DNA from 4 places in the Lelliottia nimipressuralis genome. Region 1 is predicted to be linked to each of the others. Evidence: predicted binding sites of a transcription regulator. Region 1 holds the regulator's gene; each other region holds the start of a gene.

Region 1 (7,744 bases):
CTGACCCGCACGATCGTGATTTGCCATTGCCTGGTCCTTCCTGTGCAAGGGTTAAATGGTACCGCAAACCTTTTCAATCAATTCCGCCGGGAATTGCATCGACTGCATGATGTGTTCGACCATGCTGCATTTGCGTCCGGTGTTGGTATTGGTGATCACCCAGTACGGCGTACCAGGGACATGTTTAGGTTTGGTTTGATTGCCGTTGGCAAGCAGCGTCTGTTCGTCGCCCGCGAAGTAAACGCGGGTACGGCCATGAAGCGAATCAGTGGCTTCAGCAAACGCTTTGTTATCCAGTGAATAGAGTGTAGACAGCACCAGCATAAAGCGGTTAACCGCTTTTTTCTGCTCGGCGTATTCGTCGGAAAGCAGCAGTTCACGCACCGCGCGTACTTTGTCTTTCACCGGTGCCACTGTTTTCGCTTCCGCGACCACATTTGGCTGACGAACCTCTTTAGAAACCGGAGTTGCAGGCTGTGAGGCGGCGGAAAATTTCAGCATGCGCCGTAAAATGTCTGATGCACTCTCGCCAATATGTCGCGTGTGGCTGGCAATATACTGATAGAGCTCATCATCAACTTCGATTGTTTTCATCTTAATCCAGTGCAATATCTTATCTGAATACAAGTCGTTGGGATTATAAGGGCTAATCCCAACCGCGGATAGGGTCAAACCTGGGTGGCGGCAAAAGTCAGATTAAACTGGAACCTTGCAGCCGGGCGGCAGAATGGTCAACATAATACCCTAACCTGACATACGTAAAAAAAGAACTTTGCCATGAAATTGAATAGCCGAGCGCAATCTGCACAATCGCCGAACAATAATTCTCCCATCGTACTGGTTCATGGCCTCTTTGGCAGCCTGGATAATCTGGGCGTGCTGGCCCGCGATCTGGTGACCGATCGCGATATTTTGCAGGTGGATATGCGTAACCACGGGCTTTCCGAGCGCAGCCCGGAGATGACTTACAGCGCGATGGCCCAGGATCTGCTGGATACTCTCGATGCGAATCAGATTGAAAAAGCGACGCTGATTGGCCATTCCATGGGCGGCAAGGCGGTGATGGCCCTGACGGCGCTGGCACCGGAGCGTATCGATCAGCTGGTGGTGATTGATGTCGCCCCGGTGGATTATGACGTGCGTCGCCACGACGAGATCTTTGCGGCGATTAATGCCGTGACCGAGGCCGGCGTGTCTACACGCCAGCAGGCCGCAGCCATCATGCGTGAACATCTGGATGAAGAAGGCGTGGTGCAGTTCCTGCTGAAATCTTTCGTCGATGGCGCATGGCGGTTTAATGTGCCGGTGCTGTGGGATCAGTATCCTCAGATTGTCGGCTGGCAGACCGTTCCGGCCTGGCCACACCCTACCCTGTTTATTCGCGGCGGCAATTCTCCGTACGTCACCGATGCCTATCGCGATACGCTGCTGGCGCAATTCCCACAGGCGCGTGCGCATGTGATCGCCGGAGCCGGGCACTGGGTTCACGCTGAAAAACCCGAAGCCGTGCTGCGGGCGATCCGTCGCTATCTCTCTGATAAAGCGATTTGATTAAAAAGCCAGCGACCGGTTGCCCGCAGGCTACCAGTCGTTGGCGTGCAGGTATCCGTGATGTATGATGTCGCGCTCATCGCCCCGGCAATAGCAGGGCCGCTCGTTTTCCCCGAAGTTTCTGAATCATGGCCAAAGAACAAACGGACCGCACGACACTAGATCTGTTCGCGACTGAACGTCGACCGGGACGACCAAAAACCAATCCGCTTTCGCGTGATGAACAGTTGCGCATCAATAAGCGCAATCAGCTGAAACGCGACAAAAGTCGTGGGCTTAAACGCGTCGAGCTGAAACTCAACGCGGAGGCCGCCGACGCCTTAAGTGAACTGGCCGATGCCCGCGAGATCAGCCGCAGCGAGCTGATTGAAGAGATGCTGATGGCACAGCTTCAGGCATGGCGCAGCACCAGGTGATCGTCTGAAAATCCCCTCAATTGTCCCTTTCATGTAGCACAGAGTGCAGTCCCGCGTGATAGCTGTTTCCGCAGACTTCCCTGTTCTGCTATGATTGCCCTTATCCGTGGACAATTTGCGCCACCATACCATTAAGTTTCAAGAGGTTATTTCACTCATGGCAATCATCGGCATTTTCTTCGGCAGCGATACCGGTAATACCGAAAACATCGCAAAAAACATTCAAAAACAGCTTGGTAAAGACGTTGCCGACGTACATGACATTGCTAAGAGCAGCAAAGAGGATCTCGAAGGTTACGATATTCTGCTGCTTGGCATTCCAACCTGGTACTACGGCGAAGCACAGTGTGACTGGGATGATTTCTTCCCGACGCTGGAAGAAGTGGATTTCAACGGTAAACTCGTTGCCCTCTTCGGCTGCGGCGACCAGGAAGACTACGCGGAATACTTCTGTGATGCATTGGGCACCATCCGCGACATCATTGAACCGCGCGGCGCGGCAATCGTCGGTCACTGGCCAACGGCGGGTTATCATTTCGAAGCTTCTAAAGGCCTGGCGGATGACGACCACTTTGTTGGCCTGGCTATCGACGAAGACCGTCAGCCAGAACTGACCGCTGAGCGCGTCGACAAGTGGGTAAAACAGATCCGCGAAGAGCTGCACCTCGACGACATCCTGAACGCGTAATGCAGTGATGAGGTGCAACTGACTACGTTGCACCTCATTGATAGATAATACCGATTAAAATAATTGCTACAAATTTTTAACTTTCGTGTTCATACCTGTACAATGTCCCCGGGTTAAAGTGGATGCCATCCAACAAGTTTGTTGGTGATACCACGTTTTTATAAGCATACTTTGCTTGAGACTTGCAGTTTTCATTTAGGCATGGCAGTTCTATAATGAGACGCATTATCCCAACTGCATTTTCTGTCACTTCTTCTAAGGAAGTGAATCGTTTAGCAACAGGACAGATTCCGCATGACTGACAACAATACCGCATTAAAGAAGGCTGGCCTGAAAGTTACGCTTCCTCGTTTAAAAATCCTGGAAGTTCTGCAAGGGCCGGACAACCATCACGTCAGTGCGGAAGACTTATACAAACGTCTGATCGACATGGGCGAAGAGATTGGACTGGCGACCGTATACCGCGTTCTGAACCAGTTCGATGACGCCGGGATTGTCACCCGCCATAATTTCGAAGGCGGTAAATCCGTTTTTGAACTGACGCAACAGCATCATCACGATCACCTGATCTGCCTCGACTGTGGCAAGGTGATTGAATTCAGCGATGACTCCATCGAAGCACGTCAACGTGAAATCGCCACCCGACATGGCATCCGTCTGACCAACCATAGCCTGTACCTGTATGGTCATTGTGCTGAAGGCGATTGCCGCGAAAACGAGCATGCACACGATACCAAATAATCGTGTTACAAACTCTGAGCCAACCTGACGGTTGGCTTTTTTTTTGCCTGCAATAAATGCAAAAACGCCCGGCAAGCTTTCGCGGCCGGGCGCTGAATACAACGAATTACTGTGCGTTGTTACTGCGGATCTCTTTCCAGATCTGATCGCAACGTTTTGCCACTTCCTGATCGTTACCGGTTTTACGCGCCTGAATGCAGGCCTGGTAATCCATCACGCGGATGTTTTCCTGCGTCGCGAACTGCTCATGGGCTTTCTCTTTCTTCAGCACCGTCAGTACGCTCTGACAGGCTTCGATTTTTTCCGGCGAGCCTTCAGCGGTGTTAATGCAGGTGCTGTAAGCCTCTTTCAGGCGAGAGTCTTCTTTCTGCGCCTGAGGTTGCGCGCAGGCGGTCAGCCCTGCGGCCAGCACAGCAACGAATGCGATTTTCTTCAACATGTCGGTCTCCATTCCGGCGGGAGTGATCCCGCCAGATCGTTCATCAGAAGATGGTGAAAGGTGCGATAACCATGAATTTCACGTCACGCTCATCCTGGAAGATGTTGCCGTAACCGCCCGAGTAGCTCGGAATATCGGAGTGGTTGTCGTATTGCGTGAAGTGCAGTTTGAACATGGTGCCTTTGGCGCGACCATCCTGCAGGGTATACATTGCATCCAGGCTGTATGAAGACTCTTTCAGACGATAGTTTGGATCGTAGTAGGCATCTGGCGTCGCCATGTCAGCTGGCTTCGCGTCCCATGCGTAGGCGTAAGATGCGCCCACCGCCCAGCCCGGCAGATTCCAGTTTTTAAGGTCATACATCGCGCCGAAGAAGAGCGCTTTTTCGCCGTCGGCGTTGAAGTCAGAACGGTTATCCCACCAGATATCCAGACGACCGTTAGACGAGGCGTACGTTGGCGTCATACGCTGCAGGAAGTAGCCCTGCTGCCCTTCCGCTTTAACGTAAGTTCCTTCGAGTCGCAAATCTACCTGACCAATTTTGTAGCCGAAGGTCAGAGCCTGCAGCCATGCGGTGCCGTCATACAGATCGTTTACGCCGCCATCGCTGACTTTGTCGCGCGTACCGTAGAACTGATAGCTGGTGGTCAGCGGGCCGCCAACGATATCGAATTTGTAGCTGGCTTTGGCGAAGTACTGATCGACGTAACCTTCTGCCTGACCGAATGCCGCTTCCAGTACCAGATCATTTTTGAAGTCATATTTCGCGCCGAGTGAGTGCAGATATTCCACCCGCGTCTTTTTATCGTTCTGGTAGAACTTGTCCATCTCGATGTGCCACGGCGCTTTGTACTCGTTGGTCCACATGTACGAGAAGCTCAACGCACCAGCGTCGCCATAATCAAAGTTCGCCCCGGCTTCTGCGCCCTGGTAAGTACCCGGCATAAAGCTCCAGTGCGGAGCTAACAGAGTCTGGCCGGTTGGCTGAATATAACCGCCGCGCGCCCATACCGGACCGTATTTAAATTTGGCCGCCGCTTTATACAGGCTGATACCGCTCTTATCGCCCGACCAGTCTTCTTTGTAAGCTTTATTACTGGAGGAGAATGCGATTTCGTTCGGGTGTGCGCTATCGCCGTTTTCCGCCATTTCAATGGCAGTAAACGCGGCAATATCCAGGCCAAACATATCAGCGGCATAACCGGACTGGAAATCCAGGTTGGCGTTCCAGGTGGAGTGAGAAAGGTTAGTTTTATATTTGTCTTCGGTGACGTCTTTACGGTCACGCTCACGTTGCCAGTAATAGATACCGCCCGTTAGCGTTGAATCATCAATAAAGCCTGCTGCCTGAGCCTGCGGAGCCGCGATAAATCCCGACACTGCTGTCACACCGGCGATAGCCAGCGCCAGCGCACTACGTTTGCCACTGAACGTACGCATAGATTGTTCCTCTTTGACGAATAAAAGCGCCTTAAACGGCGAAAAATCTAAAAGACCAAATGGTCAGGGGTAGTCTGTAATACCCTCGAATTAACTACCGCCTTTAGACTATTTTTCGTGACGCGAATTATCAACGCTTTTCAGTGGGCAAAATGCAGGATTATGACGAAGTGCACATAATTGGTAGTGATTTGAAACATATCACTCGGGACAAGGCTTAATCAGAAAAAAATGGTTAAATTCAGTAGGTAATGATAATTGATAGCGCTTACATACTTTAATTTCGCTTATTTCACGTTACGCGAAACTTTATTAAAAAAAATAAGTAGCAGCTCATTGACGTGTAATTTTAATGTTAAAAATAGACGCGAAAAGTAAAAGCATGATCGATAAGCAAAAAAAACGCCGCGTTATGCGGCGTTTGTCTCTCATTGACCAGGCTTACTCGCCAATCTTGGCCCAGGTGTCACGCAAACCGACGGTACGGTTAAACACCAGTTTGGTAGCGGTTGCATAACGGCTGTCGAGGCAGAAGTAACCTTCACGCTCGAACTGATATGCTTTGCCTGCTTCGGCTGTTTTCAGGGAAGGTTCTGCATAGCCCTGTTTGATGACCAATGATTCCTGGTTGATGGTCGCCAGGAAATCCTCTGCTGCGCCTGGATTAGGAACGCTGAACAGACGATCGTAAAGACGAATTTCAACCGGCAGTGCGTGTGCCGCGCTGACCCAGTGAATGACGCCCTTCACTTTGCGTCCGTCCGCCGGATCCTTGCTCAGGGTCTCGGCGTCGTAAGTGCAGAAGATGGTCGTGATGTTGCCTTCCGCGTCTTTTTCTACGCGCTCAGCTTTGATCACGTACGCGTTGCGCAGGCGAACTTCTTTGCCCAGCACCAGACGTTTGTACTGCTTGTTCGCTTCTTCACGGAAGTCGGCGCGATCGATCCAGATCTCCGCGCTGAACGGCACTTCACGGCTGCCCATTTCCGGCTTGCTCGGATGGTTAGGCATAGTGACCTGCTCGCTTTCACCCTGCGGGTAGTTTTCGATGACCAGTTTAACGGGATCGATAACCGCCATTGCGCGCGGGGCGTTTTCGTTCAGATCTTCGCGAATACAGGACTCCAGAGAGGCCATCTCAATGGTGTTGTCCTGCTTGGTCACGCCGATACGTTTGATGAACTCGCGAATAGAGGCCGCCGTGTAGCCGCGACGACGCAGACCGGAGATGGTCGGCATACGCGGGTCATCCCAGCCTTCAACGTGCTTGTCGGTCACCAGCAGGTTCAGCTTACGCTTGGACATCACGGTGTACTCAAGATTCAGACGAGAGAACTCGTACTGACGCGGATGCACAGGAATGGTGATGTTATCCAGTACCCAGTCGTACAGACGACGGTTGTCCTGGAATTCCAGCGTACACAGAGAGTGCGTAATGCCTTCCAGCGCATCGCTGATACAGTGGGTGAAGTCGTACATCGGGTAGATGCACCACTTGTTGCCGGTCTGATGGTGTTCGGCAAATTTAATGCGGTAGAGCACCGGATCGCGCATCACGATGAACGGAGATGCCATATCGATTTTCGCACGCAGACAGGCTTTACCTTCCTCGAAGCCACCGGCACGCATTTTTTCGAACAGTGCGAGGTTCTCTTCGACGCTGCGATCGCGGAACGGGCTGTTTTTGCCCGGCGCAGTCAGCGAGCCACGGTATTCGCGGATTTCATCTGCAGACAGCTCATCAACATAGGCTAGGCCTTTGTTGATCAGTTCAATCGCGTAAGCGTGCAGCTGATCAAAGTAGTCCGAGGAGTAGCAGATATCGCCAGACCAGCTGAAGCCTAACCATTGCACGTCGTTCTTAATGGACTCAACGTATTCGATGTCTTCTTTTACCGGGTTGGTGTCATCGAAACGCAGGTTGCACTGGCCCTGGTAATCTTGCGCAATGCCGAAGTTCAGACAGATAGATTTCGCATGCCCAATATGCAGGTAGCCGTTTGGCTCCGGCGGGAAACGGGTATGAACTGTGGTGTGCTTACCACTGGCCAGATCTTCATCGATGATCTGGCGAATAAAGTTACTCGGGCGGGCTTCAGCCTCACTCATCGTGGATTCCTCAAAGCGTAAACAACGTATAACGGCATATGATCTTATAAGCAGGACGTAGTGACAACCTTTAGTTATGCAAAAAACGGCTTTGAAGTGAATATTGGGGAGGATTGCTGCAAAAAAAAGCGGCGGAGGATATCCCCCGCCGCTTAAGGCATGACTCTACTCAGGAGCGATTACTTGCCTTTAATCTCATACAGTGGCGTTTGACCGGCAACAACCTGACCTTTCGCCTGGAGAACCAGACCGCTAAAGTCGTCGATATTGCTGCAAACAACCGGGCTGATCATGGAGCGTGCATTGGCGTTCAGGAAGTCCAGATCCATTTCCAGAATCGGCTGACCTGCCACCACTTC
Region 2 (7,744 bases), 2.1 Mb from region 1:
CGCTCTTCCTTTAACAACGTGAACGCCTCCATCAGCAGCATCAACGCTTACAAACAGGCCGTTGTGTCTGCGCAAAGCTCCCTGGATGCGATGGAAGCAGGTTACTCCGTCGGTACACGTACCATCGTTGATGTGCTGGATGCGACCACCACGCTGTATAACGCGAAGCAACAGCTCTCCAGCGCACGTTATAATTACCTGATTAACCAGCTGAATATTAAATCCGCGCTGGGTACGCTGAACGAGCAGGATCTGCAAATGCTGAACAGCACGCTGGGTAAACCGGTTTCAACAACGCCTGAAAGCGTTGCCCCGGAAAACCCACAGCAGGACGCCAGCGCTGATGGCTACAATGCCAACAGCACCGCCCCTGCCGCTGAGCCAGCCGCGGCACGCACCACCACAACAAATAGCACCGGAAACAACCCGTTCCGTAACTAATTGTTGAATAATCCCTCTCCCTTTCGGGAGAGGGTCACATTTGAACGTAAGCCAACGTAAAGATCCCCCCGAATCCCCCTCTGCGCTTCATTTTCGACCACTCATCCTCTATCCTGAGCCTTATTTACTTCGTTCTACCACTGGGTCCTGGAAGACAAAATGAAACGGACAAAAACGATCAATCACGCTTCGTTCCGCAAAAACTGGAACGCACGCCATCTCACCCCTGTCGCCCTGGCGTTCACCGCCGTATTTATGCTGGCAGGCTGTGAGCAATCCGATGAAACAGTCTCGATGTATCAGAATGCCGATGACTGCTCGTCAGCCACCGGTAAAAGCGCGGAATGTACCACTGCCTATAATAATGCTCTGAAAGAAGCAGAACGTACTGCGCCGAAATACGCCACCCGTGAAGACTGTATCGCCGAGTTCGGTGAAGGTCAGTGCCAGCAGGCACCGGCTCAGGCTGGCATGGCACCTGAAAACCAGGCGCAGGCCCAGTCCAGCGGCAGCTTCTGGATGCCGCTGATGGCAGGCTACATGATGGGCCGCATGATGGGCGGTGGAATGGGCTTCCAGCAGCAGCCGCTGTTCAGCTCCAAAAATCCATCCAGCCCGGCCTACGGTAAATACACCGATGCGAGCGGCAAAAACTACGGCGCGGCGACGCCTGGCCGTTCGATGACGGTTCCGAAAACCGCGATGGCGCCAAAACCTGCGACCACCAGCACCGTGACGCGCGGTGGCTTTGGCGACTCCGTGGCGAAACAAGCGACCATGCAGCGTAGCGCGACAGGTTCCACCACTCGCTCAATGGGCGGCTGATAATGGAACGAGTCAGTATTGTCGAGCGCCCGGACTGGCGCGAAAAAGCCACCGAATATGGTTTCAACTTCCACACCATGTACGGCGAACCGTACTGGTGTGAAGATGCCTATTACAAGCTCACCCTCGCCCAGGTCGAAAAACTGGAAGAGGTGACAGCCGAGCTGCACCAGATGTGCCTTAAGGTGGTGGAAAAGGTGGTTGCCAGCGATGAGCTGATGACCAAATTCCGCATTCCAAAGCATACCTGGGGTTTTGTACGTCACGCCTGGCAGACCCACCAGCCTTCACTCTATTCACGCCTCGATCTGGCGTGGGACGGCGTAGGCGATCCTAAGCTGCTGGAAAATAACGCCGATACACCGACCTCGCTGTACGAAGCGGCGTTCTTCCAGTGGATCTGGCTTGAAGATCAGGCGGCGGCGGGCAACCTGCCGGAAGGCAGCGATCAGTTCAACTCCTTGCAGGAAAAATTGATCGAGCGCTTCGCTGAACTGCGCGAGCAGCACGGATTTAATTATCTGCATCTGGCCTGCTGTCGCGATACCGTTGAAGATCGCGGGACCGTGCAATATCTGCAGGACTGCGCAGCCGAAGCGGAAGTGGCGACTGAGTTCCTGTATATCGAAGATATCGGTTTAGGCGAGCGCGGCCAGTTTACGGATACGCAGGACCAAGTGATTAGCAATCTGTTCAAGCTCTATCCGTGGGAATACATGCTGCGCGAAGTGTTCTCTACCAAGCTGGAAGACGCGGGCGTGCGCTGGCTGGAACCGGCCTGGAAGAGCATTATCTCTAACAAAGCGCTGCTGCCGATGCTGTGGGAGATGTTCCCGAACCACCCTAACCTGCTGCCGGCGTATTTCGCCGAAGATGATTATCCGCCGATGGATAAATACGTCATTAAGCCGATCTTCTCCCGCGAAGGGGCGAACGTTTCCATTATTGAAAACGGTAAAACCCTCGAAGCGGCCGAAGGCCCGTACGGCGAAGAAGGAATGATCGTGCAGGAGTTCTATCCGCTGCCGAAATTTGGCGAAAGCTATGTGCTGATTGGCAGCTGGCTTATCAACGATCAGCCTGCGGGGATTGGGATTCGCGAAGATCGCGCGTTGATCACCCAGGATCTGTCGCGCTTCTATCCGCATATTTTTGTGGAGTGATGGATTTGCCGGGTAGTGGCTTCGCCTTACCCGGCCTGCAAAATCGCATGAACCTGAAGCCCGGTAAGCGCAGCGCTACCGGGCTTTTCGTTAGCCAATTTGCACCGACAGCATACTCAAACTGCCCATCTCGATGCCCTCCACCGGCACGGTCACCGGTTCACTGCCGTCCCACGCGCCCAGCACGTACAGCAGCGGCAAGAAGTGCTCCGCCGTTGGATTAGAGAGCGAACCGCCCTCGTGATCCAGATAGTTCACCAGCGGATGTTCTTCCGCAGGTCCTTGCCAGGTGAGATTGGCTTTTACAAAATCATTGAACGACGTCGCCCATGGGTATGGCGTGTTTTCACCGTGCCAGCGGGCCGTGCGCAGGTTGTGCACCACGTTACCGCTCGCCACCAGCATGATGCCTTCATCGCGCAGTTTTGCCAGCTTGCGACCGATCTCAAGATGCCACGCCGCCGGTTTGGTGCTGTCGATGCTCAGCTGCACCATGGGGATATCGGCATCCGGATACATTTTGATCAGCACGCCCCAGGAGCCATGGTCGAAGCCCCAGGCCTCTTTATCCAGCGTCACCGGAACAGGCGCCAGCAGCTCCACCAGTTGTTGTGCCAACGCTGGCGAACCCGGTGCAGGGTAATGGGTGTCATACAGCGCCTGCGGGAAGCCGCCAAAATCATGAATGGTTTTCGGTGCTTCCATGGCCGTGACGCCGGTGCCGCGCGTAAACCAGTGTGCAGAGATCACCACGATGGCCTTCGGACGCGGCAACGTCTCGCCCAGGTGACGCCAGGCACGCGTATAGACGTTATCTTCCAGAACGTTCATCGGACTACCGTGGCCCAAAAACAGTGCTGGCATACGAGAAGAAGTCATGGTGATATCCTTACATAGGGTGTTTATTTAATGTCACTACATTACCCGCTATCTGCATAACAAGAACTCAGATAAGCGTGATGAAGATCTTCAGAAAATTTGAATGTAAGAAATATGTAAAGCCGGGAATGCCCTCTCGCTTTGCAGCAGATTAGTCATTAACATTAATGAGAATCATTATCATAAGGAGCATTGAATGTCAGTACCCTTGATTCTGACGATACTTGCGGGTGCCGCCACCTTCATCGGTGCCATTCTTGGCGTGCTCGGACAGAAGCCTTCGAACCGCGTGCTGGCGTTTTCTCTCGGCTTTGCCGCCGGGATTATGCTGCTGATCTCCCTGATGGAGATGCTGCCTGCGGCACTCGGCACCGAAGGGATGTCGCCGGTTCTCGGCTACGGCATGTTCGTCGTGGGCCTGCTGGGGTATTTCGGTCTCGACCGGATGTTACCCCATGCGCATCCGCAGGATCTGATGCAGAAAAGCGTCAAACCGTCGCACGGCAACATCAAACGCACGGCCATTTTGCTCACTCTCGGCATCAGTCTGCACAACTTCCCTGAAGGCGTCGCCACCTACGTGACGGCGAGCAATAACCTCGAGCTGGGCTTTGGGATTGCGCTGGCGGTTGCGTTGCACAATATTCCTGAAGGACTGGCCGTCGCTGGCCCGGTTTATGCTGCGACAGGCTCAAAACGCACGGCGGTCTTTTGGGCCGGGATTTCGGGTCTGGCGGAGATATTAGGCGGCGTGCTGGCGTGGCTGATTCTGGGCAGCATGATCTCCCCGGTGGTAATGGCCGCAATTATGGCTGCGGTGGCGGGGATTATGGTCGCGTTGTCCGTAGACGAACTGATGCCGCTGGCGAAAGAGATCGACCCTAACAACAACCCCAGCTACGGCGTGCTATGTGGAATGTCGGTGATGGGATTAAGTCTGGTACTACTACAAACAGCAGGAATTGGATAAAAAAAACGCCGGGATAACCCGGCGTTTTTTATTTAGCTGGCTTTACGTTCATGTGCCTGGCGGTAGGCCACCAGATCTTCGATGGTCACCACAGCCATATTGTGTTTCTTCGCAAACTCGATGCACTCTGGCGCACGCGCCATGGTGCCGTCATCGTTGGTCAGTTCACACAGCACACCCGCAGATTTAAAGCCTGCCAGCGTCACCAGATCGATGGTCGCTTCAGTGTGGCCACCACGCGTCAACACGCCGCCCGGCTGCGCGCGCAGTGGGAAAACGTGGCCAGGACGGTTCAGGTCTGATGGCTTAGCATTATCCGCGGTGGCGGCACGCACGGTCGTCAGGCGGTCAGCAGCAGAAACGCCGGTGGTCACACCGTGCGCGGCTTCGATGGTCACGGTAAAACCGGTACCGAATGCGCTGGTGTTGTTTTCGACCATCATCGGCAGATCGAGCTGTTTACGACGTTCGTCGGTCAGACAAAGACACACGATGCCACTGCCGTGACGAATGGTCAGCGCCATCTGTTCAACGGTCATGGTTTCAGCGGCGAAAATCATATCGCCTTCGTTTTCACGGTCTTCATCATCGAGAACCATCACACCGCGATGTTCACGGAGTGCGGTAAGAGCAAGCTCTACACGGTCAGTAGAGGTGCCAAAAGCGGAAAGTAGCGTCTGATTCATGGTAAAAAAACCTCATTAAAATTATGGTTACCAGAATCAGGGCAGTCTTAGGAGCACCGCGTAAGCGGTAAAAAAATAACGTGAGCGGGCCTTGCCCGGCTTGATCGTTACTCTCTCCCATCCGGACTCTAACCGTCGGCTCCGGAATTACACCGGATCTGCTGACCTTTGAGTTTTCACCCAAAGCGCTCGCGGGCTTTCAGCGCAAGGCTGATTTACCGCCGGTGGGGAATTTCGCCCCGCCCTGAGAATAAGCGAGATAACTATAACGCTATTGATTATGCTGGGCAATGCATAAGCATCAAACAATTCTGGATTTGCATTTCATCATCCAAATTGCCTGGGCGTTGGCGGCCCCCTCCAACCCCGTTCACATCGTTAACGTGACTTTGGGTGGATTTCACGCTTACCGCATCGCAAATGATTTTGTGCAAAAGATCGCGGGTAACGCGCTACAATGTTCGCTAACACCTTCTGATCAAGGGAAACGACCATGATTGACCCGAAAAAAATTGAACAAATTGCCCGTCAGGTTCATGAATCTATGCCGAAAGGTATTCGTGAGTTTGGCGATGACGTCGAGAAGAAAATCCGCCAGGTGCTGCAGTCGCAGCTGACGCGTCTTGATCTGGTGAGCCGTGAAGAGTTCGACGTGCAGACGCAAGTGCTGCTGCGCACCCGTGAAAAGCTGGCGCTGCTGGAGCAACGCCTGACCGAGCTGGAAAACCGCAGCCAGCCCGCAGAAGTGAAACCGGCACCGGCGATTCCGCCCGTCGACGAAGCATAAAAAAGCCGGGTGGCGCCTGCGCCTTACCCGGCCTGCAAATCGGAAAACAAAACGGCAACCTCAGTTGCCGTTTTTTGTATTTGCACTCTCACTGTGGAGAAGATTAAGTGAGAGCATCAGCCCGCACCAATCCCATTTTACTGGCTGTCTTTCTGGATCTTCTTAATGATGTTGGTGGTGGAACACCCGTCCTCAAAATTGAGCACCATCACTTCGCCGCCGTTGGCCCAGACCTCTTCACTCCCCGCAATCTGCTCCGGCTTATAGTCGCCGCCCTTCACCAGCAGATCCGGCAGAATGCCAGCAATCAGACGCTGTGGCGTGTCTTCTTCAAAAGAGACCACCCAGTCGACCGCTTCCAGCGCGCCGAGCACAATCATGCGCTGCTCCAGTGGGTTCACCGGACGCGTTTCGCCCTTCAGACGTTTGGTAGACGCATCGCTGTTCACCGCGACAATCAGACGATCGCCAAGCTTACGCGCATTCGCCAGATACGAAACGTGGCCGGCGTGCAGAATGTCGAAGACGCCGTTGGTCATGACCACTTTCTCGCCGCGCTTGCGCGCCGCAGCCACCGCAGTTTTCAGCTCGTCTTCGCTCATCACACCAAAACCGGTATCCGCACGTCCGCGTACCGCATTTTCCAGCTCGATAGGCGAAACGGTAGACGTCCCCAGCTTACCGACCACGACGCCCGCCGCTGCATTCGCAAAGTAGCAAGCCTCTTCCAGTGAATTGCCCGCCGCCAGCGTCGCCGCCAGCACGCCAATCACCGTATCGCCTGCACCGGTCACGTCGTACACTTCCTGCGCCTGCGTCGGCATATGCAGCGGCGCTTTGCCCGGCTGCAGCAGCGTCATACCCTGCTCAGAGCGGGTCACCAGCAGCGCGGAGAAGTCGAAATCGGCGATGATTTTCATCCCGCGCTCCACGATCTCTTCTTCGTTTTTGCATTTGCCCGCCACCGCTTCAAATTCGGAGAGGTTTGGCGTCAGCAGCGTCGCGCCGCGATAGCGTTCAAAATCGGTCCCTTTCGGGTCGATCAGCACCGGCACACCCGCTTTACGCGCCAGCTGAATCATCTGCTGTACGCTGGCGAGCGCACCTTTGGCGTAGTCAGACAGCACCAGTGCGCCAATATTGCCCAGCGCCTGCGCGATACGCTCGTGCAGCGGCTCAGGATCAACACCCTCAAAACCTTCTTCAAAGTCGAGGCGGATCAGCTGCTGGTTGCGGGACAGCACGCGCAGTTTGGTGATGGTTGGATGCGTTGGCACAGAAACGAAATCACACTTCACGTTCACGTCGGCCAGCGTTTTGCTGAGCGCGCGTGCCGCATCGTCAATGCCGGTCAGCCCTACCAGACGCGAATGCGCGCCGAGAGAAGCGATATTCATCGCCACGTTTGCCGCGCCGCCGGGACGCTCTTCAATGGTATCGACCTTGACGACCGGGACCGGTGCTTCCGGGGAGATGCGGCTTGTCGGCCCGTACCAGTAGCGGTCCAGCATCACATCACCGACAACCATAACTCCAGCACGTTCAAACTCTGGCAGTGTTACTTTCATTCCTGACTCCAGAAAGATTCACAATTTGCGCGCGATAATATCACACTTGTTTTGTTACGCACGGTTCCACCAGCCACTTCTGCCAGCTGGTTCGAACGCGTTCTCGCTCAATGCTGAAACATTCAGCCGCCACATGGCCCGGCTGTTCCTGTAACGCCAGATGATGCAATTCATCGCGAAGCGTGGTGTAGGCGTGGGTCAACGCCTGCGCTTCTTGCTCATCCATAATGTCGTTTTGCGCCAGCAGTTCCAGAATGCGCACGTTATCAGACCAGCGCGTCAGCTTCGGCTTGTCGTGCGCATGACGAAGCACCAGATACTGAGTAATAAACTCGATATCGGTGATCCCGCCCTCATCGGCTTTGATATCAAAGCGATCGCGATGCTTGTTGCCGAGATGGGCGCGCATCTTCTCACGCATCTCC
Region 3 (7,744 bases), 1.3 Mb from region 1:
AGTCTGGTTTTGCGAAAAATGGGATATTCGACACGCGAAAACGGCCATATTCGTCTAAGGTTTTCAGGTGATTGACGGCAGCGGCGACGCTGCTCGCGAGAATAAAAAGGAGAAAAACCGATGACGAGAACTGAAATGCGCCGTCCTGCACGCCTGCCGTTGGCGCTGCGTGTGGCACTGGGGGGCGCGATGCTGAGCGTCGCCGCACTGAGCTTCGCTGATGAGTTACCTTCCACACAAAAACAGTCGCCGGATATTCTGCTCGGTCCCCTGTTCAGTGATGTGCAAAGCGCTAAGCTGTTCCCCGATCAAAAAACCTTCGCCGACGCGGTGCCGAAAAGCGATCCCCTGATGATTCTGGCGGATTACCGTATGCAGCATTTGCAACGCGGATTTGACCTGCGCCATTTCGTCGAGATGAATTTTACCCTTCCCGCTGAAGGCGAAAAATACGTTCCGCCTGCCGGACAGAGCCTGCGCGAGCATATTGATGGCCTGTGGCCGGTGCTGACGCGCACCACCGATAAAGCCGATAAGTGGGATTCGCTGCTGCCGCTGCCGAAACCTTATGTGGTGCCGGGTGGACGTTTCCGTGAAGTCTATTACTGGGACAGCTATTTCACCATGCTGGGGCTGGCCGAGAGCGATCACTGGGACAAAATCAGCGATATGGTGGCCAACTTCGGCTATGAGATCGACACCTGGGGCCATATTCCCAACGGCAACCGCAGCTACTATCTGAGCCGTTCGCAGCCGCCGTTTTTCTCCCTGATGGTCGAACTGCTCGCCACGCACGATAAAGAGGCGCTGAAAACCTATCTGCCGCAGATGGAAAAAGAGTACACCTACTGGATGGAGGGCGTGGAGACGCTGCAGCCGGGTCAGGCCAACAAGCGGGTGGTGAAACTGGATGACGGCGCGATTCTGAACCGCTACTGGGACGATCGCGACACGCCGCGTCCGGAGTCCTGGCTGGATGACGTGACCACCGCCAAAAACAACCCGAACCGTCCGGCGACGGAAATCTACCGTGACCTGCGCTCCGCTGCCGCCTCCGGCTGGGACTTTAGCTCCCGCTGGATGGACGATCCGCAAAAACTTGGCACCATTCGTACCACCAGCATTGTGCCGGTAGATTTGAACGCCCTGCTGTTCAAAATGGAAAAATTGCTCGCCAAGGCCAGCCAGGAATCGGGTGATACCGAGCGCGCAAACCGCTATGAAACCCTGGCCAACGCGCGACAAAAAGCGATCGAGAGCCACCTGTGGAACGACAAAGAGGGCTGGTACGCCGATTACGATCTGAAGAGCAAAAAGGTACGTAATCAGCTGACTGCCGCCGCCCTGTTCCCGCTGTATGTCAACGCCGCCTCTAAAGAGCGGGCCGATAAAGTGGCGAGTGCCACCGCGTCACGCCTGTTGAAACCGGGTGGCGTGACTACCACCACCATCAACAGCGGCCAGCAATGGGACGCGCCAAACGGCTGGGCACCATTGCAGTGGGTGGCGGCCGAAGGGCTGCAAAACTACGGTCATAAGAAAGTGGCGATGGATGTCACCTGGCGCTTCCTGACGAACGTGCAGCATACCTACGACCGCGAGCAGAAGCTGGTAGAGAAATATGATGTGTCGACCACCGGCACCGGCGGAGGCGGCGGTGAGTATCCGTTGCAGGACGGTTTCGGCTGGACCAACGGCGTGACGCTGAAAATGCTCGATTTAGTCTGTCCGAAAGAGAAACCGTGCGACAGCCTGCCGGCGACTCAGCCTGCGGCGAACGATGATGTGGCGCCTGTGCAGAAGAGTGCCGCGCAGTAGGATTGTGCGGCTGGTGCTCTCACCCTCTCACGCAAGAGAGGGTGAGACATCAGAGGAAAATCAGAAGCTGTAGCTCGCCCCCACCTGAACCGTGCGATCGCGGCCAATCCAGCAGTTTGTCGCGTCGTAGCAGGTAAACGTCTCTTTGTTGGTGATGTTCTGCGCGCTGGCTTTCAGGGTCAGCCCGGCCAGCGACGGCAGAACTTCACCCATCTGGTAAGAGGCGGCGAGATCGTACTGCGTCGTGCCGCCCAGTTTACCCTGATCGTTGGTCGGCGCGATCTCCATCGGCCCGGTGTAGCGTGCGCCTGCGCCGAGGTTCAGCCCTCTCAGCGGCGTGCTGTCGAAGGTATAGTCTCCCCACAAGTTAAAGGCGTTTTCCGGCACTTGCGTCGGGCGTTTCCCCTGGTATTTGTCATCTTCCGTGTTGATCGCGTGGGTGTAGGCGTAATTGGCGATCAGCGTCAGGTTATCCGTCGGACGACTGACGGCAGACAACTCCGCCCCTTTCGATTCCACTTCACCGGTCTGACGATAGTTCAGGAAGCCCGGATCGGTCGTGACCACATTTTTCTGGCGAATGTTAAACACCGACGCGGTAAAGGTGGTCGCGTACTCTTCCAGCAGGTATTTCACCCCGCCCTCCACCTGTTTACTGGTGGTTGGCTTGACGTCTTTAGCGGTCAGCGTGCCCTGCGGTGAAACGGGCGCAAAGCCTTCGGAGTAGCTGATAAACGGCGAGATACCGTTTTCAAAGGCGTACAACGCCCCCAGACGTTTAGTGACGCGATCCTGCGATACCCAGGCTTTGTCACCGTTTTGCAGATAGTCGGTGGTGACGGAGCGATAGTCGTCGTAGCGCAGGCTGCCGAGCAGATTCAGCCCGCCGAATTCGATCTGATCCTGCAGGTAGTACCCGTTTTGCTGATAGCTCAGGCGATTTTTCTGCGCGGTGTAGAGACCGAGCGAACCGTCGTTGACCTGCGTGTAGTCCGGGTAACGCATATCGATACCCGGCGTATTTGCCGCATAGCGATAGTGGAAGTGGGAATTGAGCTTCTGGTAGTCGAAGCCTGCCAGCAAATGGTGCTTCCAGTCGCCCAGTTCCAGCGTTTTGGTGACCTGGTTGTCCATGTTGAAACTCTGCAGGTCTTCGTCGGTGGTGTAAGCAAAGCGGTTTAGCTCGTACACGTTTGCGCCTGGCCCTGTGGAGTAGATACTGCGCTGGTGCGTATCCACGTCGAAGTAGCGCGCTTTCTGACTGAAGCCCCAGCCGCTATCAAACTGGTGTTCAAAGCTGTAGCCCAGCATCCACTGGCGCTGTTTGAAGCCGCTCCATTCGTCGCCTGCATAATCGCGGCGATCGGCATATTTGGAACGCAGATACGAAAGCGGAAGCGGGTTGGACGGCGTCAGGCTCGGGCTGTTTTGCGCGAGCGCATCAAGGGTCAGACGCGTTTTGCTGTCTGGCTGCCAGGTCACGGACGGTGCCACCAGGTAGTTTTCCGTGCGCGTGGTGTGCGGCTGATCGTCGCCTTCCGTCGCTTTGCCCAGCAGACGATAGTCCCAGTCGCTGTCGGCAATCTGCCCGGTGGAATCGAGATAGCCCTCTTTCAGATTGCGCGTCCCGGTGTTGAAGCCCACTTCCGTTTGCGCGGTTTTTTGCGGCTTTTTGCCCTGAATATTGACCAGCCCGCCCGGCGAGCCGCCACCGTACAGCACAGAGGCGGGGCCTTTGAGGATGTCCACACTCTCGATCAGCAGCGGATCGATGCGCGCTTTGGTGTTCCCGGTGACATTGTAGGGCAGTTGCAGACCGTTGTAATACTCCTGCTCGACGGTGAATCCGCGGATCTTATATTCACTCATATAGGAGGTATTGCCGCGCACTTCCGTCGACACGCCCGGCGCATAGCGCAGGATTTCGTTGACCGAATTCGCGTGACGCTGTTCGATCTCCGTGGCGGAAATAGTGTTGATGACCTGTGGGGTTTTACTCTCGGCAACGGCTGATTTGGTGGCACTGTTCGTCCACTCAGGTAGCTGACTGCCCTGTTCCGATCCGGTCACGAGAATGGTTGATTCTTCCGCAAACGCGCAAGTCTGCAACGCCAGTGTGACCGCGCCTGCCAACGCACATACTGCAAAACGCGAGGTGTTCATAGTGTCGTCTTATTATTAGATGATATAAAGAACGACAATTATTCTCATTTCGATTAACAAAGCAATATGCGGACAAAAAAAACGGCCCTCAGGGAGAGCCGTTTGCGTTTTTAGCGGTTTATGTGCGTCTGAGCAGTCTGAAAATCGCAAGGACGACGATGGCACCGACCACCGCCACCAGGAAGCTGTGCAGGTTAAATCCGCTGACGCTGCCGCCGACGCCAAACATGGTCGCCAGCCAGCCGCCGACAACCGCACCGATAACCCCCAGCACGCAGGTCAGAATGAAGCCGCCACCATCACGCCCCGGCATAATGAATTTTGCGATCACGCCGGCGATAAGACCAAAAACAATCCAGGCGATAATACCCATAGCGATGCCCTCTTGCAGATGAAATGCATGCGCTGAAAATGTTTCGCGCAAGTGACTTAAGTATAGGTCACCGCGCTAAAACCGTTTTTTCTCACCGACTTAATTCCCTCTCATTTTTGAAAAAAAATCACCGGTTTGTATTAAGTTCTGACGCCCATTGCCGATACTTCAGGGACAGTCCGTCAGACAACCGAGGAGCCATTCGGCGTGAGTAATTACAGTGAGCAGTTCCTGAAGCAAAATCCGCTGGCTGTATTAGGGGTATTACGCGACCTGCACAAGGGCGAAGTGCCGGTGCGCATCAGCTGGGCGTCGAACCAGTTTATCAGTAAGATTCTGGAAGCCACTCCGGAGCGTCTGGTCATCGACCTCGGTAGCCAGGAGTATGAAAACCGGGCGGTACTGCGCGCAAAAAATCTTTCTGTGATGGCGGAAACCAAAGGGGCAAAGGTTGAGTTTGTCCTGCCTCATGTGGAACAAGGTGATTATCTCAATCTGCCCGCTTTTATCACCCCGCTGCCGGAGAGCCTGTGGTTTGTCCAGCGTCGGGAATATTTTCGGATTAACGCCCCGCTGCATCCTTCCTATTTTTGTAAGGCCAGAATGCCGGACAAGAAAGAAATTCGCTTTCGCCTGTTCGACCTGTCGCTCGGCGGGATGGGCGCGCTGATGGACACACCAAGACCGGACGGACTGGTGGAAGGGATGCGTTTTTCACAAATCGAACTGGATATGGGCGGCTGGGGGCGTTTTTATTTCGATGCGCAACTGATTGCCATTAGCGAACGCAAAGTGGTGGACAGCAAAAATGAGACCATCACCACACCACGACTCAGTTTTCGCTTTCTGAATGTCGGGCCTGGGGCCGAAAGGGAGCTTCAACGTATTATCTTCTCGTTAGAGCGAGAAGCGCGAGAACGCGCGAATAAGGTTCTCTGAAGGCGCCGGACAGCATCTCGCTGCCCGGCCAGGGCATTACATGGCGTCCATCGCTTTCTGAACTTTCCAGATGTAGCGTGGAGCCTGTGGTGCCGGATGGTTGTTCACCACATGCTCAAAGAACTCGTCTTTGTCCATGCCGTTGATCTCATTGATGGCCTTTTTGCGATCCGACGAGAAGGTTCGCAGCAGCGCCCCCGCCCCGTTCACATACGACACCACCAGCGCATATTGCATCACTTCGGGATCTTCGATGCCTTTTAGCACACCGTGCTCCAGAATGCTCAGATATGCGGTACCCATGGAGATATTACGCTCCGGGTTTTTCAGCTCGCTGGTGGACGGCTGCCCGCTCCAGCCCATGTAGCGGTAGACTTCACGCCCGGCGGTGGAGGCTTTCAATTGCATTAAGCCCACTGCATTTGATTTGCTGACCAGCGTCGGGTTGCCGCCGGACTCGACTGCAATAATGGCCGTCACCAGTCGCGGACTGACGCCCCACGCTTTCCCGGCCTTTTCGCTGATCGGCATCCACTGCATTGCACGTTTGACAGGGACTTCCGGGTTCCACGGCGGATTTTGATAATCCTGTTTTGAACTACAGCCCGCCAGCAATACAATCAAAAAAGCAAACCATCTCAATTTCACGTCATCTATCCTTATAGCCGATCATCGCGGTTACGCATCCGCCCCTTGAAGCAGACCGCATACAGGCGGCATGATATAGGCATTTAGTTTCTCATTCAGCAAGGATTTGCCATGTCTCAGTTTCATCTTGTTGCCCCGTCCGGCTACTGCATTAATCAGGACGCCGCCCGGCTTGGCGTAACGCGTTTAGAGGCATCCGGCCATCAGGTGGATAATCAGACAGTCATCCCCCGCCGTCTGCAGCGTTTTGCCGGGACTGAGCAGCAAAGAGTGGCTGATATCAACGACCTGGTCACCCTCGAAGGCGAAAACCAGATTATTCTGGCGGTGCGCGGCGGGTATGGCGCGAGCCGTTTGCTGGAGACCATCGACTGGGCCGGGCTTGCCCGACGCCAGCAGCAGGACCCGCTGCTGATCTGCGGTCACAGCGATTTCACCGTGATTCAGCTCGGCCTGCTGGCCCTGCATAACGTCATCACCTTTAGCGGGCCGATGCTGGCGGGGAATTTCGGCGCACCGGAGTTGAACCGTTTTACCGAGGAACATTTCTGGCGCGCCTTGAAAAATCCGACGTACAGCGTGGAGTGGCAGGGCAACGGCCCGCAGTGTGAGTGCGAAGGCCAGCTGTGGGGCGGCAATCTGGCGATGCTGGTGTCGCTTATCGGCACGCCGTGGCTGCCGCAAATTGAGAACGGCATTCTGGTGCTGGAGGATATCAACGAGCATCCGTTCCGCGTCGAGCGCATGCTGTTGCAGCTGATGCACGCCGGTATTCTCGGGCGTCAGCGCGCGGTTGTGTTAGGCAGCTTCAGCGGTGCAACGCCGAACGATTACGATGCGGGTTATACGCTGGAAACCATGATCGATTACCTGCGCTCGCGCCTCGACATTCCGGTGATCGACGGGCTGGCGTTTGGCCATGAGCAGCAAACCGTCACCCTGCCGCTGGGCGCTCAGGCGACGCTTTGGCACTCGCAGGCGGGCAGCCGGTTAACCCTGCGCGGTCATCCTGTCTTAAAGGCATAAAAAAGCGGTTTAACCACCTCAATAAAACGCTGTTTTTGTCGTTAATATGATAGGGTTTTATTATCAGCAACAACATTGAGGTGGGAGTAAGACAACATTGGATGCCGCAGCGATAATCAGTCTTTTCATTCTGGGTTCCGTATTAGTAACCTGCAGTATTTTATTAAGTTCATTTTCATCGCGTCTCGGCATACCTATCCTTGTTATCTTCCTGGCCATCGGCATGCTCGCGGGCATCGATGGCGTCGGCGGGATTCCATTCGATAATTATCCCTTCGCCTACATGGTGAGTAACCTCGCGCTGGCAGTGATTTTGCTGGACGGCGGGATGCGCACCCAGGCCAGCTCGTTTCGCGTCGCCTTAGGCCCAGCCCTGTCGCTGGCAACCGTCGGCGTGCTGATCACCTCCGGCCTGACCGGTATGATGGCCGCCTGGCTGTTTCATCTGAATATCATGGAAGGATTGCTGATTGGCGCGATTGTCGGCTCGACGGATGCGGCGGCGGTGTTCTCCCTCCTCGGCGGCAAAGGGCTGAACGAGCGTGTCGGCTCGACGCTGGAGATTGAATCCGGCAGCAACGACCCGATGGCGGTGTTCCTGACCATCACCCTGATTGAGATGATCCAGCAGCACGAATCCGGCCTGAGCTGGATGTTTGCCTGGCATATTCTCCAGCAGTTTGGCCTCGGGATTATCATCGGCCTTTCCGGCGGCTATCTGTTGCAGCAGATGATTAACCGCATCTCCCTGCCCGCCGGGCTGTACCCTTTGCTGGC
Region 4 (7,744 bases), 110 kb from region 1:
TGACGAACCTGATCGTACGTCGACTGGCTGGCGTGATCGCCGACGATCTGCAAGACGCGATCGACGGGGGAAAAAGCGGAGAGCGCAAACGTGACGAGCAGCAGCCCGAACAGCGTGAGGAGCAGGGTGAAAAGGCCCTGAAAAACACGTATCACGTGGGAAGATAGAGGTGGCATGGAGAGAGCGTTATTCCTTTTGCCCGGCGGCGTTGTGCTGGCCGGGCCGACGTTTCACTGTGTTGTAGGCCGGGTGAGGCGAACCCCACCCGGCCATCAGGGCAGATTATTTAGTCACTTTATCGTACCAGACCATATCGGCATTCAGCCCTTGCTGGTACCCCTTCACATTATCGCGCACCACGATCTGGGTTTTGCCCTGATCGACAAACACGTATGGCGAATTATGCTGCAACTCCTGCTGCATTTTGGTGTACAGATCCAGGCGTTTTGCCGGATCGGGCTCGGCCACCGCGGCCAGCGTGGCTTTGGTCAGCTCGGGGATTTTCCAGCCGTTAAGACCGGCCACGGTGCTGGATTTTCCGTCGTTCCAGGCAAAGGCGCTGGCATTGGAGTGTGCATCGAAGTAATCCGGGATCCACAGGCGAATCGCCGCCTGGTGCTGTTTGGCACGCACGCGCGCATACACCTGGCTGCCCGCAGCAGGCAGCAGATCCACCTTCACGCCGCCCTGGGCGAAGCTCGCCTGCATTGACTGCGCGATGGTGATAAACGGCGGTTTGTTCTCCACGTCCAGCGTGAAGTGCGCGTCTTTAATACCCGCTTTGGCGAGGATCGCTTTCGCTTTGGCCGGATCGAATTTGAATGGATTATCCTCCAGCGCGCCCGGCAGCCCGACCGGCAGGAAGCTCTGATGCACAAAATACTGGCCCTTCAGCAGATCCTTAGTGATACCGTCGTAATCCACCAGCCAGCGCGACGCTTCCCAGAACGCCGGGTTGTTCAGCAGCGGGTTAGCGCTGTTTCCGGCGTTAAACACAAGATAGTTCTGCTCGGCAGACGGGATGCTTAACACCTTCACACCCGCTTTACCTTCCAGCGCGCTGATTTGGTCAGCGCCCAGATCGCGGGCCACATCCGCATCACCTTGCTGAATCAGCAGACGGCGAGAGGCCGGGTCCGGGACGTTTTTAATAATGATGCTTTTGAGCTTCGGTGCGCCGCCAGGGGCGGTGTCGTTAGCTTCCAGCACGATGGCCTGATGCGGCTGGTAGACGCGCATTTTGTACGCGCCGCTGCCCGCCGAGTGCATTTTCAGCCAGGTATTACCGAAGTCGTTGTCTTTCACATTCGCTGAAACCAGCTTTTCATCGACGATAGAGGCAATCGGCGTGGAGAGAATATTCAGCGCCACCGCCGGGCTGACGTCAGCCGTCCAGTGCAGTTGCAGCGTGTGGTCATCCACTTTTTTCAGCTGGCTGGCGATATTGCCCGGCTCCCAGCCCAGCACGTTCAGAATAAAGGCCGGGGATTTGTTCAGTGTGATGGCGCGGGTGTAGGAGAAAATCACATCTTCCGGGCGCAGCGGGTTGCCGGAGGCAAATTTGGCGTCAGGCTTGAGTTTGATGGTCAGGGTTTTCGCTGCTGCGTCTGCTTCCCAGCTTTCCGCCAGAATTGGGGAGATTTTTGCCGGATTATCGCGGTCGGGCTGCACCAGACGCTGGTACAGGCTCGGCACGGTCTGGATGCTGGAAAGCTCGTTGGCTTCCGCGGGATCGAGGCTGACGATATCATCAAGCCCCTGAGCGACAACCAACGTATTCGGCGGAGTAGCGGCGTTGGCGGCGGCTGACAGCGCGGCCAATACCAGTAACGGCAGCAGTTTTTTCGTCATAGCGATCCCTGAAAGAAAATGTGTTGTGATTGTTTTTGGCATCGCTACGTTAGGCCTGCCGTGAAAATCCTCAAAGTCTAAATTCTGCTTTGCTTATGCCATGGGGATATAACGCATGCAGATTGGCTATTAAGCGCTTTCCTACACGCAGGGCTTTTCGCCTGCTTTTTGTCCTGATATAACAATTGCATTACATATCAGGGAGTCGCGGGCGTGCCGGAAATTAATCAACATGGTCAAGTCGTAAACGATATTGTTCCCCACTGGAAAGGTGCTTCGGTGTTGCGCCGCACGCCGCTGAACGGGCGATTCTGCCGTCTGGAGCCGCTGGACGCCACGCGGCACGCCGTGGATCTGTTTGACGCGTACGCTCTGGGCGATGACAGCGACTGGACGTGGCTTGCCAGCACACAGCCGGAGAGCGTCGACGCCACCGCTCACTGGCTGTTGGGCAAGGTGATGGACGATGCGCTGGTGCCTTACGCGGTCATTGATTTACGTTCAGAGCGTGCGGTTGGCGTGGTGAGTTATATGGCGATTGAGCGGCTGATGGGGTCGGTGGAGATTGGCCACGTGACCTGGTCGCGTAAGATGAAAAACTCTCCCATAGGAACGGAAACGGTCTGGCTGTTGCTACAAAATGCCTTCGAACATCACTACCGCCGCGTGGAGTGGAAATGCGATTCGATGAATGTGGCGTCGCGGCGCGCGGCAGAGCGGCTGGGGTTTGTCTGGGAAGGGCGGCTGCGGCAAAAACTGATCCGCAAAGGGCGCAACCGCGACAGCGATATGCTTTCCATCATTAATACCGAGTGGTCGGAGCGCGACGCCGAGCTGCGCGCGTGGCTGGCGGCGGAGAACTTTGACAGCGAAGGGCGGCAGATCCAGCGTCTGGAAGCGTTCAGGCAAGGGGTTGCGGAGGATAGTCCCCGCTAAACTGCGCGGTCGGCTCCATGCTATTTAACGAAGAAATAAATAGCGGGTTTTGAAAGTAACAGGGAAGGCGGGTTAACGCTGAGGCGAATTATTCGCAGAGCAAAGTAATGACGCCGACGTTTTGCTGGCACCAGTGAAGGTGAAAAGCGTGGTTGTGCGAAAAACCGGCCAGCGGGCGAGCCAGCGACAGGGTGATCGTGCTGCGAGTCATCGCCGTCACGCAGGCGCTGTCAAAACCCATATAGGCGTTAACGCGCGGGAACAGGGCTTTAAACAGGCTCTCTTTGGCGCTGAAGACCAGCGTCAGGGCGAGGGCAAACGGATATCCCGCGCCTAGCAGAACACGCTTTTCCTGCTCGTTGATAATCCCGTCCTGAATCTCTACGGCTTCCTTTTCTGCAATCAGCGCTTCGCAGTCAATCCCCACCAGCGCGGTGTCGCGGCGCACCGCCAGCGCCAGCGCCTGGGTGCCGCTGTGAGAAATACTGCCCGCAAAACCGGTTGGCCACAGCGGTTCGCCGTTCGCGCCGATACCGGGCACCGTGGTGATGCCAAAGGGCTGGAGCGCCTGGACGGCGGCGATGCGTCCGGCGAGGTGTTCCGCTTTGCGTTTGGCAGAGGCGTGGTTGAGGTCGGCGTGATGGGGCAGCCAGAGCAGATCGGCGTGATCAAAGGTGGAGGGATCGAAATCGATGCGGTGAAGCGAGACGCCGCCGAGTGTCAGCAGGCTGTGTGTGGTGTGCATCGGTCCCCCTGATAGAAAAAGCCCCCTTCGATGGAAGAGGGCTTACAGTCTATCAGAAGTGGGTGTTAACGCTCATGTACCAGGTACGACCCGGTTCGTTGTAGGTGTAAGCACCTGCACCGTACATGTACGCGCCCGTGGTGGCATTCCCGGTGGTCTGGGCATTACCTGCACGCCACTGGCGTTTGTCGAAGACGTTATCCACGCCGCCGGTCAGGCTGACGTATTTGGTCACGTCCCAGGTCGCGCTCAGGCCCACGATGCTGTACGGGCTGACTTCGTCTTTTTCAGACCCGCTCACCGGCTGGCCTTTGTAGTTGTATTTCTTCGGCTGCTGCTTGCCGTACCAGGTGAAGGTCGACTGCACCGACACATCCTGTTGTACCTGCCAGCTCAGGGTTGAGTTCAGCGTGTACTCCGGGATGATCGACAGACGATCGCCGGTCTCTTTGTTCTTACTTTGCAGCATGTAGGTGATGTTGTTGGTCCAGTTGACCGCATCCGTCACCGGCACGTTTAAGGAGCCTTCCAGCCCTTCTACGACGGCTTTCGGCACGTTTTCCCACTGGTAAATATCGGTGGAGACTTTGCCGGTAGAGGTCTGGCCGATTGGCGCATAGCCCGCTTCGATTTTGTCGCGATAGTCGTTACGGAACCAGGTTGCACCCGCCAGCCAGCCGTCGCGTTTCCACTCGAGGCCAATTTCTTTGTTGATGCTGGTTTCGGCTTTCAGATCGTCGTTACCCATCATGTAACAGCCGACGCCGTCGCCGCTGGCGTAGCAGCCCTGGCCTTTGCTGTAGAGCAGGTAGTTCGGGTTGGTCTGGTACAGGCTCGGCGCTTTATACGCACGGGCGATACCCATCTTCAGCGTGAAATCATCCCCCAGACCTTGCGACAGGTTCAGGGACGGGCTCCAGTTGTTGCCCACGATAGTGTGATGATCGAAGCGCAGCGCCGGGGTCAGCATGGTGCTGTCGGTCAGCTCCATGTTGTTTTCGGCGAACAGGGAGAAGATCTCCGCCTTCGAGTACGGGCTACGATCGTCGCTCATGCCAGGGATCGCGCCGCCCTGCTGGGTCTGAGAGTTAGAGGCGTAATCCTTCATGCGCTGCTGGTTCCACTCGGTCCCCAGAGTCAGGTTCTGGTTGACCAGGAAATCGAACGGCAGGTTAACTTCGCTGTGCAGGGTGACGTCGGAGAGATCCGTATCGGTAAATTTGTCGCTGTTGAACAGCCCTTCCAGACCGCCCGCCAGCCCTTCGCCTAGACGCGAGTTACGGGTGTGCTCGTATTGCGCCCAGTTGCTGGTGGTCACGCCGTTATCCCAGCCGCCGTTCCAGGTCACCGCCCAGTTCTGGCGGTAAATACGGTTGGTCTCTTTGCCGTAATTCTTCTTCACCAGCCCGTTCGAGCTGTTGTCGTTGTTGGTGTTCTGGGTATCGCCCGCGTAGAGGTTATTCTGGCGGCTGTAGCCCGCTTCAAATTCCAGGGACTGCATTGGCGCGAAGTCCCAGCGCACCACGCCGTTGATATCTTTGTTTTCCACGCCTTCACGACCGGCCGGCAGGGTATCGGCATACATTCCGGTACGGTCGGACTGATGGCCCTGGTTGATATCCCATGCGTCGGCCTGGGTTTTGTCCAGATTACCGAACATACGGAAGCTGAAATCGCCGCCCAGCGGGCCGCTCAGGCTGAAGTTGGTGCGCTTGGTGGAGCCTTCGTCTTTATGCTCCGGCGCGTTCAGATAGGTGTTCCACGAACCATGCCACTGGTTGTCGAATTTCTTGGTGATGATGTTCACTACGCCGCCCGCTGCGCCGTTACCGTAGCGCGCGGCCGCCGGGCCACGAATGACTTCGATGCGCTCGATCATCTCAGGCGGTACCCAGCCGGTGTCGCCGCGCGTATCACGCTCGCCGCGCCAGCCGAGACGGATGGAGTTACGGCTGGTGACGGGTTTGCCGTCGATCAGAATCAGGGTGTTTTCCGGGCCCATGCCACGAATATCAATCTGGCGGTTGTTACCGCGCTGACCGCTGGTAGAGTTACCGGTCAGGTTAACGCCTGGCATGGTACGAATGATTTCGGCCACGTCGCGAGCGGGAGGATTTTTACGAATTTCATCAGCCGTGATGGTTGAAACGCCCGGCGCCTGCAGGTTTTGCTCGGCGGCGGTGATCACCATAGTATCTTCGTGCGCGGCACTGCTGGTGGTTTTGTCGTCTGCCATGGCTGGCATGGCCACGCCGTAAATCCCCAGATTGACCAGCAAGGCCAGGGAGTGAATCTTCTTATTCATTGTACGTCCTGCTTTTCGTTGCCGCGTCCCCTTGGCTCCATTCCCTAACGGGAGAGGAGGCGGCATGAATTATCACCGGCACGTTGCGTAAGCAGCCCTGTCCTCGAGCGCACACAATGCGTGGCATGGTTATTTTATGAGCGCGCTTCCCACAGCGCGGGCACTACGCTATTGCAAATGCAAATAGTTATCAATAATATTATCAATAATTTTTGTCATATAACAAAAAAGACGCGAAAAACATGAGGTTAAACGGGTGACGGCGCTAACAACGGGAAGTGATGCCTGGTGGCAGTCAAAAAAAGGGCCGGAAGCGGTCCGCGAAGGGGATAATTATCGTGTCACTTTCTGGTGGCGCGATCCCGGCGGAACGCAACTAACCTCGACGGTGCAGCGGGTGTGGATCTACATCACTGGCGTCACGGATCACCATCAAAATGCGCGTCCCCAGTCGCTCACGCGCCTTCCCGACACCGACGTCTGGCAGTGGCAGGGGGAATTCAGCCCTGAGTGGCGCGGCAGCTACTGTTTTATTCCCTCCGATAATGCCCAGGATTTCGACCAAACCGTCTTCACCGCCGACGCGCCCGATCGCATGGCGCTGCGTGAGGGCTGGCGCAAACTGCTGCCAAATGCGATTGCCGATCCGCTGAATGCCCAGAGCTGGCGCGGCGGACGCGGCCATCCGGTGTCGGCGCTGGAGATGCCGAATGCGCCCGTTCAGCCTGGATGGAATCATCCCGAAACGCCGTTTTCTGCGCCGCACTGCATTCAGTGGCACAGCTCGCGTCTGGGGAATGCGCGCCGGGTGTGGATCTTCACCACGGGCGAGGAGAGCGCAGCCGAGCGTCCGCTGGCAATTCTTCTCGACGGCCAGTTTTGGGCCGAAAGTATGCCCGTCTGGCCTGCCCTGACGGCGCTCACAAACGAGGGGCAACTGCCTCCTGCGGTCTACGTGCTCATTGATGTGATCGACACCGCCCATCGCAGCCGCGAGCTGCCCTGCAACCCCGATTTCTGGCTGGCGGTGCAGGAAGAATTACTCCCGCAGATTCACGCCATCGCGCCGTTCAGCGCGCGAGTTGACCACACGGTCGTCGCCGGGCAAAGTTTTGGCGGCCTGTCCTCTCTGTACGCGGGGCTTAACTGGCCGCAGCGTTTTGGCTGCGTGCTCAGCCAGTCGGGTTCCTACTGGTGGCCGCATCGCGGCGCGCAGCAGGACGGGCTGCTTATTGAACAACTCAAAGCGGGTGAAAAATCCGCGCAAAACCTTCGCATCGTTCTTGAGGCGGGCCAGCGCGAGCCGCTGATTTTCCGGGCCAATCAGGCCATTTACGCCCAACTACAACACACACAGCAGTCGATTTTCTGGCGTCAGGTTGACGGCGGACATGATGCGCTTTGCTGGCGTGGCGGGCTGACGCAGGGGCTTATCACCCTCTGGCAGCCACTCATTCACTAACGCCAGGCAGGCGATTTTTTTCGACAGGAGTTTGGTATGGAATTCAGTAATCCCTTCGACAATCCGCAAGGGCAGTTCTCTGTGTTGCAAAACGAAAACGGTCAGTACAGCCTGTGGCCCGCGCAGTGCGCACAGCCTGCGGGCTGGCGTGAAGTGTGCGCCCCGCAATCCCAGGAGGCCTGCCAGCACTGGCTGGCAGAAAACTGGCAGACGCTGATCCCGTCCTTTTTTGCCGAGGAGAACGTATGAGCACGCATCTTCCTCTCGTGGCCGCCCAGCCGGGTATCTGGATGGCAGAACAGCTCTCCACGCTGCCTAATGCCTGGAGCGTGGCGCACTACGTTGAACTGAAAGGCGAAATTAACGCGCCGCTGCTGGCGAAAGCGATTGTCGAAGGCATGATGCAGGCCGACACGCTGCGCACGCGCTTTAGCGAAGACAACGG

Evidence for each region. The regulator Fur, encoded in region 1, represses iron uptake genes when iron is present. The targets are predictions, from matches to a motif close to ATAATAATGAGAACNACTATCAA.
Region 2: zupT (zinc transporter ZupT) is a predicted target of Fur. The motif match lies at 3,470-3,492, and genes of this name have one in related genera.
Region 3: ACB496_RS12360 (TonB-dependent siderophore receptor) is a predicted target of Fur. The motif match lies at 4,001-4,023, and genes of this name have one in related genera.
Region 4: fes (enterochelin esterase) is a predicted target of Fur. The motif match lies at 6,015-6,037, and genes of this name have one in related genera.

The regions. Positions count from the first base shown of each region.
Region 1 is NZ_CP167172.1:1,331,965-1,339,708, reverse strand. It holds gene pgm (phosphoglucomutase (alpha-D-glucose-1,6-bisphosphate-dependent)) at 1-27, opposite strand, end outside; gene seqA (replication initiation negative regulator SeqA) at 52-594, opposite strand; gene ybfF (esterase) at 778-1,551, shown strand; gene ybfE (LexA regulated protein) at 1,680-1,967, shown strand; gene fldA (flavodoxin FldA) at 2,125-2,655, shown strand; gene fur (ferric iron uptake transcriptional regulator) at 2,950-3,396, shown strand; gene chiQ (ChiQ/YbfN family lipoprotein) at 3,503-3,832, opposite strand; gene chiP (chitoporin ChiP) at 3,879-5,276, opposite strand; gene glnS (glutamine--tRNA ligase) at 5,718-7,385, opposite strand; gene nagE (N-acetylglucosamine-specific PTS transporter subunit IIBC) at 7,565-7,744, opposite strand, start outside.
Region 2 is NZ_CP167172.1:3,948,917-3,956,660, forward strand. It holds gene tolC (outer membrane channel protein TolC) at 1-441, shown strand, start outside; gene ACB496_RS18845 (DUF1190 family protein) at 601-1,266, shown strand; gene ACB496_RS18850 (glutathionylspermidine synthase family protein) at 1,269-2,429, shown strand; gene ygiD (4,5-DOPA dioxygenase extradiol) at 2,520-3,308, opposite strand; gene zupT (zinc transporter ZupT) at 3,505-4,278, shown strand; gene ribB (3,4-dihydroxy-2-butanone-4-phosphate synthase) at 4,311-4,964, opposite strand; FMN riboswitch at 5,070-5,220, opposite strand; gene ubiK (ubiquinone biosynthesis accessory factor UbiK) at 5,458-5,751, shown strand; gene hldE (bifunctional D-glycero-beta-D-manno-heptose-7-phosphate kinase/D-glycero-beta-D-manno-heptose 1-phosphate adenylyltransferase HldE) at 5,889-7,319, opposite strand; gene glnE (bifunctional [glutamate--ammonia ligase]-adenylyl-L-tyrosine phosphorylase/[glutamate--ammonia-ligase] adenylyltransferase) at 7,360-7,744, opposite strand, start outside.
Region 3 is NZ_CP167172.1:2,591,795-2,599,538, forward strand. It holds gene ACB496_RS12355 (alpha,alpha-trehalase) at 121-1,818, shown strand; gene ACB496_RS12360 (TonB-dependent siderophore receptor) at 1,879-3,981, opposite strand; gene ACB496_RS12365 (GlsB/YeaQ/YmgE family stress response membrane protein) at 4,100-4,354, opposite strand; gene ACB496_RS12370 (flagellar brake protein) at 4,562-5,293, shown strand; gene emtA (membrane-bound lytic murein transglycosylase EmtA) at 5,330-5,941, opposite strand; gene ldcA (muramoyltetrapeptide carboxypeptidase) at 6,053-6,967, shown strand; gene ACB496_RS12385 (potassium/proton antiporter) at 7,065-7,744, shown strand, end outside.
Region 4 is NZ_CP167172.1:1,218,956-1,226,699, forward strand. It holds gene ACB496_RS05655 (ABC transporter permease) at 1-176, opposite strand, end outside; gene ACB496_RS05660 (ABC transporter substrate-binding protein) at 283-1,851, opposite strand; gene ACB496_RS05665 (GNAT family N-acetyltransferase) at 2,065-2,787, shown strand; gene entD (enterobactin synthase subunit EntD) at 2,876-3,532, opposite strand; gene ACB496_RS05675 (TonB-dependent siderophore receptor) at 3,585-5,837, opposite strand; gene fes (enterochelin esterase) at 6,094-7,299, shown strand; gene ACB496_RS05685 (MbtH family protein) at 7,336-7,548, shown strand; gene entF (enterobactin non-ribosomal peptide synthetase EntF) at 7,545-7,744, shown strand, end outside.